Regions from separate parts of the Paenarthrobacter sp. 10N417 genome, predicted to be linked through region 1. Evidence: riboswitches for the same ligand, from Rfam matches in the RefSeq annotation. Region 1 holds a riboswitch; the other holds the start of a gene.
The links. A riboswitch is a leader RNA that binds a small molecule or an ion and turns the genes downstream of it on or off. The one in region 1 is predicted to bind cyclic di-AMP.
Positions count from the first base shown of each region.

Region 2: another riboswitch for cyclic di-AMP. It lies ahead of AC1DCM_RS09380 (C40 family peptidase); the one in region 1 lies ahead of AC1DCM_RS17915 (aggregation-promoting factor C-terminal-like domain-containing protein).

Region 1 is NZ_JBFTIL010000015.1:77,010-84,746, reverse strand. Features, by position in the region: gene upp (uracil phosphoribosyltransferase) at 1-315, shown strand, start outside; gene AC1DCM_RS17935 (VOC family protein) at 364-741, shown strand; gene AC1DCM_RS17930 (HAD-IA family hydrolase) at 787-1,491, shown strand; gene AC1DCM_RS17925 (pyridoxal phosphate-dependent decarboxylase family protein) at 1,543-2,934, shown strand; gene AC1DCM_RS17920 (MerR family transcriptional regulator) at 2,964-3,722, opposite strand; gene AC1DCM_RS17915 (aggregation-promoting factor C-terminal-like domain-containing protein) at 3,908-4,738, opposite strand; cyclic di-AMP (ydaO/yuaA leader) riboswitch at 4,744-4,901, opposite strand; gene AC1DCM_RS17910 (sensor histidine kinase) at 5,036-6,529, opposite strand; gene AC1DCM_RS17905 (response regulator transcription factor) at 6,533-7,273, opposite strand.
Region 2 is NZ_JBFTIL010000006.1:96,231-103,967, reverse strand. Features, by position in the region: gene AC1DCM_RS09405 (FdhF/YdeP family oxidoreductase) at 1-318, opposite strand, end outside; gene AC1DCM_RS09400 (molybdopterin molybdotransferase MoeA) at 376-1,719, opposite strand; gene AC1DCM_RS09395 (NTP transferase domain-containing protein) at 1,716-2,609, opposite strand; gene AC1DCM_RS09390 (HNH endonuclease) at 2,652-3,152, opposite strand; gene AC1DCM_RS09385 (NlpC/P60 family protein) at 3,382-4,134, opposite strand; gene AC1DCM_RS09380 (C40 family peptidase) at 4,234-4,965, opposite strand; cyclic di-AMP (ydaO/yuaA leader) riboswitch at 4,970-5,133, opposite strand; gene AC1DCM_RS09375 (M23 family metallopeptidase) at 5,278-6,108, opposite strand; cyclic di-AMP (ydaO/yuaA leader) riboswitch at 6,115-6,344, opposite strand; gene AC1DCM_RS09370 (iron-dependent transcriptional repressor DtxR) at 6,529-7,224, opposite strand; gene serC (phosphoserine transaminase) at 7,529-7,737, shown strand, end outside.

The DNA of each region.
Region 1 (7,737 bases):
CTGGACATCATCACCTACGCCGAGCGCCTTCCCGAGGACCTCACCGGACGTCAGATCTTCGTGCTGGACCCCATGCTTGCCACCGGCGGCACCTTGCGCGAAGCCATCAAATTCCTCTTCAAACGCGGCGCCTCCGACGTTACGTGCATCTGCCTGCTGGCTGCTCCGGAAGGCCTCGCCAAGTTGGAGGAGGAACTGCAGGACGCCAATGTGACGGTAGTCCTCGCTTCGATTGACGAGAAGCTGAACGACAGGTCATATATCGTTCCAGGCTTGGGCGACGCCGGCGACCGCCTCTACGGCGTGGCCGGCTAATCCGTACGCCTCTACCGCTTTCCTGCGCGCCCCGTTAGCCTGTGGCGCATGGACTGGAAACTTGAACTGGTGTTTGTCCCTGTGTCCGACGTGGATCGCGCGAAGGATTTCTACGTCAACAAAGTTGGTTTCAATGCCGATTTCGATGAGCGTCCCATGGACGGCATCCGCTTTGTGCAGTTGACGCCGCCGGGATCGGCTTGTTCCATCGCGATCGGGGAGGGCCTCAGCGATGCTCCTCCCGGGACAGCGCCATCCCTTCAAATAGTGGTGAGCGACATCAATAAAGCCCACGAACAGCTCAAGGCCAATGGCGTCGAGGTCAGTGATATCGACGTTCAGGACTGGGGACACTTCGTCCATTTTGCGGACCCCGACGGCAATAAGTGGGCTGTGCAGTACATTCCGCACCGGCCCAACGGCTAAGTCACAGTTAGCCGCAACCCCTGCATGGTGCGGCAGGATGGATGCATGAGCCATCCTGCCGAGCCAACCTCGCCTTCCGCACACGCCGAGCGATCCTCTACCCTGACGGTTCGTGCTGTCCTGTTCGACATGGACGGAACACTGGTTGATTCCACGGCGATCGTCGAGCAAGTATGGCTGGAGTTCGCCGAACGATACGGCCTCGACTACAACGAAATCCTGCGGACGTCACACGGGGTGCAAGCGGGCGATACTGTGCGCCGTTATGCTCCGGCAGGAGCTGATCTTGAAGCTTTGACGGCCGAGCTGGGCGAGATGGAACGCACCAGGACCGACGGCGTGATTGCCCTTCCTGGCGCAGAAGCCCTGCTTGCATCATTGCCGGACGACGCCATCGCGCTTGTCACGTCCGCGGACCGCATCCTTGCCGACATCCGGATGAAGGCTGCCGGACTTTCCATGCCATCGACTACCGTCACCGCCGAAGGCGTTACGCGGGGCAAGCCGCACCCGGAGGGGTATCTCAAAGCCGCAGCGTTGCTGGGCGCGGAACCGGCCGACGTCGTGGTTTTTGAGGACGCTCCGGCAGGTATCGCCGCAGCCCGCGCCGCCGGGATGCGAACCGTGGTGGTGGGCGACGCCGGAGGCGAGCTTGAGCCGGGCATGTGGCGGATCCCGGACTACTCAGCCGTGATGGTCACAGCAGTGAAAGACGACGACGGCGGTCACCTCATCACCTTCACGCTCTAGCACTGTTCGCCTTCGCTGTTCCAGCCGGTGAACCGGGAGTAGGCTGTGCGCATGTCTGCGTTGCCGGAGGCGTACGGTGCTGCACTGGAGCGGGCCATGGCGCACGCTACGGAGTGGCTTGCGTCAGTGCCCAGCCGTTCAGTCCGGCCCACGTCCGACGCCGACCAAGTTGCCGCGAGCCTTCTTTCGAGCCTTCCCGACGAAGCAACGGACGCGGCTGACGTAGTAGACGAGCTCGCCGCATTGGCGGAGCCCGGGTTGATGGCCATCCAGTCCGGACGCTTCTACGGCTGGGTCATGGGCGGGACGTTGCCGGCTGCCATGGCTGCAGATTGGCTCGTCTCGGCGTGGGACCAAAACGCCGGGCTCAGGTTTGCGACTCCCGCTGCCGCTGCGATCGAAGAATCCGCGGCGGCCTGGCTCCTGGAACTATTGGATCTTCCCCGAGGGTCCGACATCGGGTTCACAACTGGCGCTACCACTGCCAACTTCGCGGGCCTGGCCGCCGGGCGCCAATACCTGATGGACGAGGCAGGATGGGACCTGGCGGACCTGGGCCTGACCGGCGCGCCGCTCATCACAACGTTTGCCGGCCGGGAACGGCACGCCGCCGTGGATCTCGCCCTGCGGTATCTGGGGCTGGGAGCGTGCGTGCCCGTGGACACGGACGATCAAGGCAGGATCCTGCCGGAAGCCCTTGCCGACGCCATGGACCAGCAACCCGGGCCTTCCCTCGTGTGCCTGCAGGCCGGCAACCTGCATTCCGGTGCGTTCGATCCGATGTCCGAAGCCATCGCGGTAGCCCATGACCGGGAGGCCTGGGTGCATGTGGATGGCGCCTTTGGGCTGTGGGCGGCAGTCAGCCCAAATCTGCGCGGGCGGCTGGCCGGAGTAGAGGCAGCCGATTCGTGGGCCACCGATGCCCACAAAACATTGAACGTCCCGTACGACTGCGGCTTGGCCATCGTCTCCCGGCCGGAAGCCCTTAGACGCGCCTTCAGCGTTCACACGAGTTACCTCATTGCAACGGAGACCGGACTGGGCGATCCGTTCGACAAAGTTCCGGAACTGTCCCGTAGGGCCCGCGGCATCCCGGTGTGGGCAGCGCTGCGACAGTTGGGCCGGTCCGGAGTCATTGCCATGGTGGACAGGCTTGCAGCAAACGCCCGCGCGTTGGCGGAGGGACTCGCGGAGATCCCGGGTGTGGAGATTCTGAACGACGTCGTGTTCACACAGGTATCGGTAGCCTTCGGCAGTGATGACCGCACACACCGCGTCACCCAGCGGCTCATGGCCGAAGGGCTTGTGTGGATGTCAGGTTCCTCATGGCGAGGACGCGACATCTTCCGGATTTCGGTCAGCAACTGGGCCACCGACGCAGGTGACGTCGCTGCCTCCATCGCAGCCGTTCGAGGTGCGGCAGAGGCCGAACCGGAAGCATAGGCCGAACCGGAAGTATAGGCACAGTCCAGTTACCGGGCCGAGCGCGCCTTTTCCAAATATGCCATCAGCCCGGCCAACTGCTCAGCGCTCCAAGGCAGGCCGGCGCTGATGGCCTTGCTGTTTTCCTGCCAGGCTGCACGCGCTGCACCTTTGGTGTCCTCACTCGAGTGGAACATGGAACCGATGCCGTCCCATGAGTGCACCCATTCCTGGACGGAAGGATCCGTGACGGGCCTGTTGGCTTCCACGTGCGCCAGTCCTTCTTCCACAAGGACGGCCCACTGCTGCTTGGCGGCTTCGACTTTTTCTGCGCCGAGTTCTTCCCGCTTGTCCGCGAGTTGCTGGCGTTGTTCGGCTGTGAAGTTGTTTTCGAGCACGGTAATCATCTCCAACGTTGACATGAATTGTTCAGGGGTGGGCATGGCGTGTCCGTCCATGCGTGACAACAGCTCGCCCAAACGGTTTTGGAGCGCCTGGAGTTGCTGGGCATGCTCCTGCACATGGACCAGCTGCTCTTTGAGGAGGCCTCGAAGAGACTCCAGATCATCCTCGGGCGTTTGCAGCGCCTTGCCGATGGCAGCGAGCGGAAGCCCCAGCATCTGAAGCGATCTGATCCGGTATAGGCGGCGCAGGTCGCTCTCCGAATACCGGCGATGACCAGATGATGTCCTTTGGCTTGCGGACAGCAGCCCGATCTCGTCGTAGTGGTGGAGCGTCCGCACGCTGACGCCACATGCTGTGGCCAGTTCACCGATGCTCCACGGTCCGGTTCCTGTTGTTCCCGTCATGGGCACAACGCTAAGTCCTGACGTTACGTGAGGTGCAAGCCGTCGCCACCTGAAACGCGAAAACCGCCCCGTTCCCGCTGTCAGCTGCAGTAATCACTGCTGCGAACGGCGGAAAACGGGGCGGTAATCAGGCCCTGCACGTTTGAGCCCGCTGGGGTGGGCTCAAACCTGCTTATTGAGTTGGCTTAGTACCAGTTGTTGGCCAAGTGGAAGGCGAGGGCGGCCGAGGGGGAGCCGTAGCGTTCCTTGATGTAGTTCAGGCCCCACTTGATCTGGGTTTGGTAGTTGGTCTCCCAGTCGGCGCCGGCAGTTGCCATCTTGGAAGCTGGCAGAGACTGCACGATTCCGTAGGCGCCACTGGACGCGTTGGTCGCGGTGGTCCGCCAGTTGGATTCCTTCTCCCACAGTGTGTTCAGGGCAGTCATTTCACCCGGACCCCAGCCGTAGCTGGCGAGGATGCTGGCGGCGTAAGCTTTGGCAGCAGCGGGATCGTCCACGGCCTTGGGAACAGCTGCTGCGGCTGCGGCTGCAGCAGCGGCGGCATCGGCAGCCTGCTTGGCGGCTGCATCAGCGGCAGCCTTTTCGGCGGCGGCTTGTGCGGCTGCTGCCTGGTCGGCGGCGGCTTTTTCGGCCGCAGCCTTCTCAGCGGCAGCCTTCTCGGCAGCGGCCTGTGCAGCTGCTGCTGCCTGATCTGCAGCGGCCCTATCGCCGGCGCCCTTCTTGGCAGCAGCATCCAGGGACGCAGAGATTTCCGCTGATTTGTTGCTGACCTGGGCCGTGGCTTGCGTCTCGGATGCCTGGCTCGTTTCCGGGAGGTTGAATGCGGCGTTTGCGGCCTGGCCAAGCGATGCGACGCCCAATGCTGCGGCAACGACTCCTGCAACAACGGACATGCGCTGACCGGTCTTGCCGCGGCGGGCAGCGGTCTTCAGAACAGACTGCGATTTGGTCAGGGGAGCGTTGTGTTCGTCACGGTGACGCGCGGAAGGGCGCGTCTGATCGTTGAATTCAGACATGTGTGATTACCTCTCAGCGCCTGCGGAGTTAGCTGTCGGGTTCGGATGAGGTCATCCGGCCGCGCGCGTAGCTGCGGCTTCACCCCAAGGGCAAGGAAAGTACTGTGCCCGGAGACTCTGGGTCCCCCGTCTCTGCCTCGAATGAGAACGGAACTCCGGGAAGTGGCAGAGCTCGGCGCATCCCGGGTGTGGGCCAACTATGGGCGACCCACCCTTTCGAAGGTACAGGAGGTTTCGGCTTAAGTCACATTTGGGTAACAGAGATCACGGTCACGGCGCGTCATGTTGCCTGATTCGTTATACGTGTTCGTTCGAAACTGACGGGAGTCTCAGAATGAACTCGGTGCACCCCGGCTTGGACGTTACTGCCACGCTTCCGCCGTGCGCTTGGACGATTGATTCGACGATTGACAAGCCCAATCCGGAGGTTCCTTCAGAGCCTGATCTCGCGGCGTCAGCGCGGGCAAAACGCGAGAAAACATGGCCCTGGAATTCAGGCGGAATGCCAGCCCCGTTGTCAGTGACCGTGACCACCGCGGTACCGTCCGCGGAGAGCACGACGCCAGTGATCACTGTGGTACCTGGATCGGTGTGTTTGCGGGCGTTGGACAGGAGATTGGCCAGCACCTGATGCAGCTGGGTTGCGTCCCCGCGTACCGTGATGGGCTCGTCGGGGAGTTGGAGCTTCCAGATGTGATCCGGTGCCATCACCTTTTCGTCGCTGACGGTCTCGATCACCAACTGGGTAAGGTCCACATCCGTGACCTTCAATGGCTGGCCTTCGTCCAACCGCGCCAACAGCAACAGGTCCTCCACCAGGGTGGTCATGCGTTCGGACTGGCTCTGGACGCGTGCCAGGGACTTCCGGCCGTCGTCCGTGAAGTTCTCCGTCATGCGGAGTAATTCGGTATATCCACGAATGGCGGTCAGCGGCGTCCGCAGTTCGTGGGAGGCATCCGCAACGAACTGCCGGACCTTGGTTTCGCTCTCCTGACGGGCTTCCAGGGCCCTGGAAACGTTGTTGAGCATTTGGTTCAAAGCGTGGCCAACGCTGCCTACTTCTGTTCCAGGATGGGAGGCCGACGGCGGTACGCGCACAGCGAGTGCCACTTCACCGGCGTCGAGGGGAAGGCGCGATACTTTGGTTGCAACCTCCGATAGTTGCTCCAGCGGCCGCATGGTCCGGCGAATGATGACGGTACCGGCAAGGCCGATCAGCACCAGTCCGCCAAGGGAAACAAACACCATGGTCCATACCAGCGAGGCCTCGGCATTTTGCTTATCAGCCAACGGCAGGCCCGTCACAATCACGTCGCCGTAGGTGGTATTTACTGCCACCAGCCGGTAGTCGCCGTTGGACAATGAACGGTCCACAGGCCGGTTGTCACGGGGGAGTGAGAGCAGGACCTGCTTGTCTTCTGCCGAAAGTGCGACGCGGCGGCCATTCGAATTTAGCAGGCCGGAGTTAATGACGGTGGAACCGTCAATCCTCGCGTTGAGGGTACCGGCACCTTGGCCGCGGGCCTCCAGAGGATCTGGCCGCCCGCTTGAGGGAAAGTTCGACGGCGGCCTGCCGAAGTCATTCGCGCGGCTTGACGCCTGCTCCAGCTGCTTATCGAGTTGCTTGTTGAAGTACATGTCCATGGAGGCGTAACTCACCACTCCGACTGCCCCGCAAATCGCTACCAGCAAGGCCATGGCCACCAGGACCAATCGCGTGCGCAGATGCCAGGTGGTGGGATTGAGCCAGTTCCGCTGGGTCTTGCGGGTTACTCCTGAAAGGGTGGACAAGATTCAGTCCGCAGGCTTGATGACGTAGCCGGCGCCACGGATGGTGTGGATCATTGGCGGGTGGTTGGCTTCGATTTTCTTGCGCAGGTAGGAAATGTAGAGCTCCACGATGTTGGCCTGCCCGCCGAAGTCATAGTCCCAGACGCGGTCCAGGATCTGCGCCTTGCTGACCACGCGCTTGGGGTTCTCCATAAGGTAACGAAGCAGCTCGAACTGCGTTGCCGTGAGCTGGATGTCTTCGCCGGCGCGCGAGACTTCCCGTGTATCCACGTTCAGCGTGAGATCACCCACCACCAGTTCCGCCGTGTCCATGGCGGCAACGCCCGAACGTTGGACGAGCCTGTGCAGGCGAAGGAGGACTTCCTCCATGCTGAAGGGCTTGGTGACGTAGTCGTCCCCGCCGGCGGCAAGACCTACGATGCGGTCCTGGACAGCGTCCTTGGCCGTGAGAAAGAGCGCGGGCACTTCCGGCGCGAAGGTACGGATCCGGTTGAGGACCTCGACGCCGTCGAATCCTGGAAGCATCACGTCCAGCACCAGCACGTCAGGGCGGAAGTCCTTGGCAAGCTTCACGGCTTCTGGTCCGTCGGCTGCTACCGCGACGGACCAGCCTGCCATGCGAAGGCCCATGCTCATGAGCTCGGAGAGGCTGGGTTCGTCGTCCACCACCAAGGCGCGGATAGGAGAGCCGTCCGGGTGGGAAAGCTGGGGAAGGTTGTTCGTCATGGAGTGCGGGGATGCCATGGGACAACTCTCCATTCTTCTGGTTTGGCGAAGCTTTGCCGAGCCTGTGAGGACGCTGTGAGGTCAACACTAGCGACGTGGGAGTTCGGTGGAAGGCGTTGCGGGGCATGGCCGTCCCATGCGCGCCCTTTCTACGGCTTGTAGCAGATTTTGAGGGAAAAATTCGAGACGAGAGTGGCTTGCGATTGGACAGCAAGTGTTTCAGATCTTGAGATTCCGTCGTCTTGCGCCTGCCGGGAATCAGGAAGGGCATCATGCACCATTGGCCGAAGAAAATTCACCATAAGCCGAATATTTCTTATCGGAACCGAATGAAATGACGTTCATTTTCCGTAGTGAAAGAATTGTGATCTGCAGCACAATAGACCCTCTTGTCTCAAAATGTGGACGGTTAGGCGCTTTGTTACTTGCGTGTTGCCATTGTTACGTTGCACACTTCCAATGTGAACAAGAACTCAACAGCA
Region 2 (7,737 bases), on a different contig from region 1:
GATGGAATGTGCTGCCCAGAAATCTGCCCCCACTGTCCGTGTGGTGCTTTCCTCAGCGATTGCCTTGGCGCCGTTCTCACAGAATTCCGCGGGACTGCGACGTCCCGTGATGGATTCCGGCCAGGCGCAGCCCGGACAATCAAAGCCGTCATGCTGGTTGACCCTGAGCATGGAGCGGACCGTGCGGGCTACTCCTGCCTGGGAGTAGCCCCTTTCAAGGGCGACAGTGACAGCCTTGAGGCCTGCCGCAGCCTTCTTGGGCGGGTGGATTTGCAGGTCATCTTCATTGATGTCCTGTTCGGGAGCATGCCTGTTCATGGGTCCATCATTGCAAGCCCGGGCACCCAGTTGCCACCTGCGTCCACCCGGCGACCCCTAGGCTTCCAACGCGCTCCAGTCAACAGGACCGGACGGGGCCTTCTTTTGTTGCCGGGCCGGCGACTTGCGTGGTTTTCCTTCAGCGGCCTTGGGTGCGGGCAAAGGTTTACCCCACGGCAAGGGAAAGGCCGGGACCAGTTCGCCCATCTGGACACCATGCGGCGGCACCACCAAGACGCCATCTGCTCCCGCCAGCCCGCGCATCATCCCCGGGCCGGCATGCTGCGCGGGCGATGCCAATCCGTAGACCAGTTTGAAAGGCATCAGGCGCGTCCGTCCAGGATCGGCGTCGATCATTGCACCGCTGGGAACCTCGCCAACGTCCTCCAGCTTCCCGTGGCCAAGCGCTGCGAGCAGCGGGCCCCCAACGGTGAACAATGCCATCATGGCCGCCAGCGGATTCCCGGGCAGGCCCAGCACGAAGCGTCCGTCCGGAAGCTCCGCCAACACGGCCGGGTGGCCAGGGCGCATGGCAATGCCATCGATCAACAGCCAGCCGCCCAGTTCAGACACGGCCCTCCTGAAATGGTCCGTCCCTGAGCGTCCGGTACCGCCCGTAGTAATAACGACGTCGGCCGGCGGCTCCGGTGCTGCATATGGTTCCGCGGGTTCAGGCTCGGTGTCCTGCAAAGCTGCAAGCCAGTCGTCGTAGTTGTCGCCAACCTTGAGTTGCTCTCCTGCGATGCCACCAAGGAGTTCGACGACAGCGCCCAGCTGAGGTCCGAAGGTATCCCGGACCTTCCCCGGTAGGGGAACCCCCTGCGTCACCACTTCCGAGCCCGTCAGGAGGAATCGCACCAAGGGTTTCCCCAGGACTTCCAGTTCATCCAGGCCGGCCAAGGCAGCCAAGGCAATGTGCGCAGGATTAAGGATGGTCCCTGCTTTGAGCAGAACATCCCCTGCCGCAGCTTCCTCGGCTGCCTTGCGGACGTGCTGGCCATTACGTGGCTCCCCGGGCTTCGCGGCCCCGCCAAGCGCTAGGATCGGCAGGCCGTCGTCGTCCGTGGTAATAACGCCGCTTTCGGTGCGCAGAACGGCCTTGGCTCCTGGTGGAATGAGTCCCCCTGTGACGATGGGACTGGCCTGATGGGGAGCAAGTCTGTGGCCGGGCTCAACAAGAATCCATGGGCCGGATCCGTTGACGGCCCAGCCGTCCATGGCGGAGGACGCATAGTGCGGCATGTCCTGAATGGCCACCGCATCCGAGGCAAGCGTCCTTGCCAAGGCGGCCTTCAGTGGCACCGGACTTGGCGGGATGGGAGCAGCGACGTCGAAGGCGCGCTGCCGGGCCTCATGCCATGTGTGTGCCGCGTGGTGGCCCTGTCCGGGGGCCTCGGTCATTCCGCCTCAGTCCCGGGCTCCAGGTATTGCTTGGCGACCTGGCGGGCGAGATCCAGGGCAGCGCTCATGGCGGTGTCGTCCGCGGCTTGCCCGATCCCCCTGGCCATACCAGCCGCGTAACCGGCAATGAAGGTTGTCAGTGGCGCAGCAGGCCGCACCACGGAGTGGGCTGCAACTCCCGCCACTGAGAGGACTTCATTGATGTCCACTTCAACGCCCTCAAGCTCAAAGGCCTGCAACAGTGTGCGGCACCAGTCCTCGAGCGTCTCTTCCTGGCTCTTCATGTCCGCCTCCTGCTCGTTGTGTATGCCCAAGGCCTCAGCGTCCTCCCACGTGTCCACATCATCGGTAGACCCATCAGGAACTGTAACGGCCAGCAGGTTCAGCCTAGCAAGCAGCCGGAACACTGAAGAGTTCGTTAACGCCGTAGCTGCCGCAACTTCCCTTTCCAAAGCCCGGGTGCTGTAGATCCCCAGGAGAGGCTGTTGCCGGCCGACGGCTGAAACGGCCATGGCGCCTTCCACTTCAGGATGCGCACGCAACCCTTCCCATAGGGGCGCAATCCCCCTGGAAGCGTGCGGCATGTCGCATGCCAGGACGAGCGTCCACGGCGCTGGCTCCCCATTCTGGTGAAATGCCGCCAGACCCGCAGCAATCGCAGCGGCAGGGCCAGCAAAGGCAGGCTCCTCCCGGGCGCTAAGAACTCCATCAGGCAGGACGCCGCCGATTCCAGAGGTGTCCGGACCAACCACCACCACAGCGGAGGCACCCCGTGCCGCCTGCAGGGCATGCGAAAGGAGGCTGGCGCCGTCGAACGTTAAGCCGGGCTTGGGCACGCCACCGAGGCGGGTGGCCCTGCCACCCGCCAGAATCACGGCGTTGAACTCCATCCGCCCAGAGTACCCGGACAGCGGGAGGACAACAGAAATCGATCAGGCGGCGGATTCCGGCAACAGGAACGGGTCCCAGTCCGGCGCAGGTTTCTCGAGTTCTTTGATCTGCCACATGGTTCCTGTGGGCACGCCAGGTTTGAAACGAAGTTTCCAACCCATCTCGGCGAGCGTGTGGTCACTCTTGGCGTTGTTGCATTTCAAGCACGCCGCAACCAGGTTTTCCCAGGAATCCGCGCCGCCCCTGGATTTGGGGTGGACGTGGTCTATGGTGTGGGCTGTTTTCCCGCAATAGGCGCAGCGATGGCCGTCGCGGCGGAGTACCCCGCGGCGGCTCACGGCAGTGATCTTGTTGTACCGGGGCCGGATGTAGCGATTGAGAAGAATCACGGATGGTCTTCCGAGAATCTCCTGTGGCCCGACGACAGGCTCGTCGCCTTCGGCCACCACGCTAGCTTTTCCAGTCAGCACAAGGACCAGCGCCCGGCGGAAGGTTACTACCGCCAGCGGTTCATATCCAGCATTCAGAACGAGTGTGCGCATGCACGTACCTCTTCACGGCCGCACCCGTCAGGGGCACGAGGGCCGGCTGCCCTCTGCTTGTACGGGCTGTGGATCGACAACACAAGGGTAAGCACTCATATGCCATATCAACGAATTTTTCTGCCGTTTCACCTGCGGTGTTGGCGAAAGTTCATGCGCGGGACACCTTGCTCGTTAAAGCAGAACACCCCGCCGGCCTGAGCCTCGGGGTGTTCTGTGGAGTATTTGATCAGCCGTTGACGCGGATGAAAACGGGGCCGGAGCCAACGTTCACGCTGAACAGTGCCGTGGTGGATCCGTTCCATCCACCGTGGACTGCCATGCCGTTGCCGACGTAAACAGCGATGTGTGCCATTCCGCCGTAGCCACCGTTGGCGTAGTAAGCGAGGTCGCCGGGCTGCGCTTCAGCTGCACTGACCGTGCGGCCGAGGGAGAGGTAGCCGGCCGGCCAATCGTGGAAGTGAATACCGACGGCGGCCAGCGAGTTGGTCACCAGCATGGTGCAGTCCTGTGTGACACCGAGCTGTGCGTAGGCCGCTGCAGCGATGGCTGCACCGAGGCCGCTGGATGCAGCAGGCGCCTTGGCCGCGGAGTTATCCGTGTTGACCGCCAAAGTAGCGGTGCCGCCGGCAGCCGGAGCTTCCTTGGCAGGTGCCTTCTCGACGACGGGAGCCGGGGCTTCGACAGTCTTGACCACGGGGCGCTCGTAGGAGATGGCAACGCTGGAATCCGCAGCAATGGTGGCCTGGGCAACCGACTGCACATCAAGGGTGGACGCAGACGTGGATTCGCGCTGGACATTGGTATCCGCAGCATTTGCAGCCACGCCGCTGGTCAGGACAAGGCCTGATGCAGCTGCGATCACTGCTGCCTGACGGCCAACGCCACCGGCGTTGTCGCTGACAGCCTTGGCAATGACGGCAAGTGAGCTGGTCTTGGGGGCCTCAGCTCTATGCCGTGCAACCTTGTTTGCACTGGTCATGATTACTCTCTTTTCGTATCCGCGCACGGTGGGGACGCACGCGGGTTATGGGCGGCCAGCACTTGGGGGGCATGCTGGCTTACCCCGAATGGGATTTTCCTAGCGGAGGGTGAAGAACGAGGATGTGCCGGTGGCTGCGACCGGGGTCAGGAGCGTCCCCTGGCTGGGGTTCAGCGCGCTGATCATCATGCCGTTGCCGACGTAGATGCCCACGTGGGCTCCGCCGTTCTGCATGACGAGATCGCCGGGGGCCGGCGTGCTGGTGGGCTTCATGGCCGTCCAGGCATTGACCCGGGGGATGCTGATGCCGGCCTGGGCGTAGACCCACTGGGCAAATCCAGAGCAGTCCCAGCCGTTGGGGGAAGTGCCGCCCCAGACATAGGGGTGGCCAATGCCGGTGTAGGCAATTGCTGCGAGCCCGGAAGCTGCCGCGCTGGATGCGGCATCCTTGGCCGTGGAGGACAGGGCAGCGAGGGTGTCGCCCGTCTGGCCTTCGGCTGCCTGCGTGCGCTGGGAGGCGCGCTGAACCTTGGGGGCTTCCTTGGTAGCCACAACGGGGCTTTCGAAGGAAACGGTTGCCGTGGGCTCAGCGGTAACAACTGCGGTGGCGACCAACTGCTGGGTGCTGGAGGATTCCGACTTGGAAACGTCGGTGTCAGCGGCCTGGGCCGGGAGTCCAACGCTGAGAACAAGTCCCGAGGCTGCAGCCAGAACGGCGGCTTGGCGGCCTACGGTGCCTGCATTGGTTGAGACAGCCCTGGAAAGGGTGTTCAACGGGTTCGTACGAACCAATTCGGCGCGATGGCGCGCAGGGGTAGTGCGTGATGACACGAAGGTAGCCTCTCCCAATGCCTGCGAGGTGAGCTGTCGGATTCGGATGGGAGTCATCCGGCCGCGCGGCTTCAAGGAAGCTTTTGCGACTTAACCCCAAGGCCTTCTGATTCGAAGGCCAAAATTGGTTCCCCCGCCCCTGCCAGACGATTTTTGCGAACGGACCTCGAGTGGTGGCAGAGCTAGGCAATCCACTCAAGTGCATCGGCCCCCTAAAAAGCCGATGCGCTTTAGACGGTACAACAGATATTCGTGAATGTCACATTCTGGTCACGGGCGTGTCATGAATGCGATAGACAACCATCAACTGGCTCAGAGCCAGCCCATGGGATCTACGACTTCACCGTTTACCTGGACCTCGAAGTGGAGGTGGCAACCCGTAGATGCGCCTGTAGTGCCGCTCAGCGCGACAGTATCGCCACGGCTGACAGTCTGGCCCACCTTGACGTTGAAGGACGACAGGTGGTTGTACGTGGTCTCGAGGCCGTTGCCGTGGTCAATCACGACGCGGTTGCCTCCGCCGTACTCATGCCAGCCTGCGAACGTGACCTTGCCTGCGGCTGCGGCGTGAACGGCAGTACCGCACTGGGCTACGAAGTCCTGGCCCCGGTGGAAGTCACCGGTGCCGCCCGTAAGGGGGCTGACGCGGTAGCCAAACGGCGATGCCGTGACCAGCTTGTCCAGAGGGCTTCCCAGCGTGCCAAGTGAGGATGCGCGCTGGATGCTCCCCGCTGACTGGGCGCTCAGCAACTGCTTGAGCTTGCCGTCAGGATCAGCGGCGGTAGCGACTGCTGCGCGACTGAAATCGATTTTGGCAGAGGCTGCCGCAGAAACTTCGGGTTGGCTGCCACCCGGTACGGAGAGGGCCGCCTCGGCCTGGCCGGATTCGGATGTGGCCATGACGGGGCTTGTGGCAGGCAGGCCTACAGTCAGGGCAAGTCCGGTGGCGGCAAGCGCGACTCCGGCCTTCTGCCCGACACCACTGGCTGCGGCGAAGTCGGCTACCTGGCGCAATGGGCTCTTGCGGCGGCGCACTTGACGCGGGGTGTCGCGTGGCCGGATCTCCATTGCGGCGCGGGCTGGCCGCAGCTCAGCAGCGGGGCCGGACGCGCGGCGACGGCCCCTGACGTTCTGCGATGTCAAACTCTGTTCCTCTCTGGAAAGCCTGCGAAGTTAGCTGTCGGATTCGGGTCAGAGAGTTCAAAGACCCGGTCCGCACGAAGCGCAAACGGCACACAGGTATCCCCGGAAGGACTTGCGTTAGTAGGCACTTCTGCTGCGGACTTCACCCCAAGGCTGCTTCTTTAGGCAGCCGCTTGTGGTTCCCCCGCCTCTGCCAGTAGTTGATGACACACCTGATCTGCTGGCAGAGCTCGGCTCCAGATCAGGTAACGCTTTGGTATCGGCGCTAGTAGATAACTATAGGTGATTAAAGCCCGCAGTAATAAATTCGTTATCTTCCCAAACGACCGTGTTGTGGACGCCCCCATATCACCAGTCGCAGGAATCCGCAGGTCACACGCGCGCCAGCCGCCCCAAAGTGAGATCTGACACGCCTTAGGGTCAGCTGACAGCGACGAAGACGTGCGCAGCTACCTCGGGAGGCAGCTCCAGTGCTCCTTCAATACCGGGAACGCGGACGGAGATGTACTCCCCCACCCGTTCCAAGGAGACAGTTGCGCCTGGACGAATTCCGCCTTCATCGAGCTGGGTGAGGAGTTCGGGCTCAACCTGGATGGGTTCAGCAAGCCGGCTGACTACTACGCGGGAATCGGCAGCGTACCCGTCCATGGCATGCAGCAGGTTCACGTCCAAGCGGGCAAGGGGCTGGTTGGCGAGGCCGCCAAGCGCCTCCAAACCCGGGATGGGGTTGCCATACGGTGACTCGGTGGGGTGCTCCAACAACTCATACAGGCGCCGTTCCACCCGTTCACTCATGACGTGTTCCCAGCGACACGCTTCGTCATGAACGTATGCCCAGTCCAGACCAATGACGTCCGCCAGGAGCCTCTCGGCAAGGCGGTGCTTCCGCATGACTTCGGTGGCCCGCTTGCGCCCGACTTCGGTCAGTTCCAGGTGGCGGTCGTTGGACACAATCACCAGGCCATCGCGCTCCATGCGTCCAATGGTCTGGGAAACCGTGGGACCCGAGTGCCGCAGACGCTCCGCAATGCGTGCGCGAAGAGCCACGATGTTCTCTTCTTCAAGCTCCAAAATGGTCCGAAGATACATCTCAGTGGTATCGATCAGATCCGTCATCCAGCTCAGCTCTCCTCGAACGCATTTCTTGCGTAATCTCCACCGTACCGCGTCCCCGCCAAGGTGGATGGTGTGCAACCGACACCTCAGGAACGTCAACCCAAGCCTAGCTTATTTGGAATTACTCTGGATAATTTTTCCCTGGGTCGCAATGCCCATGGTGGTCCGGCATTCCACGTGGCGGACTATGACAACCGCAGATTCCTGACGGTGGGTCCGGTCAGGCAGAATGAGGGAGTCGAAGGGGCAGCCGATGCCACCTGCCCACCTCCCCCTCTCTAACCGATACCCATTGGAGCCACACGTGAGCGACAACAGCATCACAATTCCCGCCGACCTGCTGCCCAAGGACGGACGCTTCGGCGCGGGACCGTCCAAGGTGCGCCCGGAACAGGTCCAGGCCCTGTCTGACGCGTCGACCACCATACTCGGCACGTCACACCGTCAGGCACCGGTCAAGAACCTGGTGGGTTCGGTGCGCGAAGGACTCAGCCAGTTCTTCCGTGCACCTGA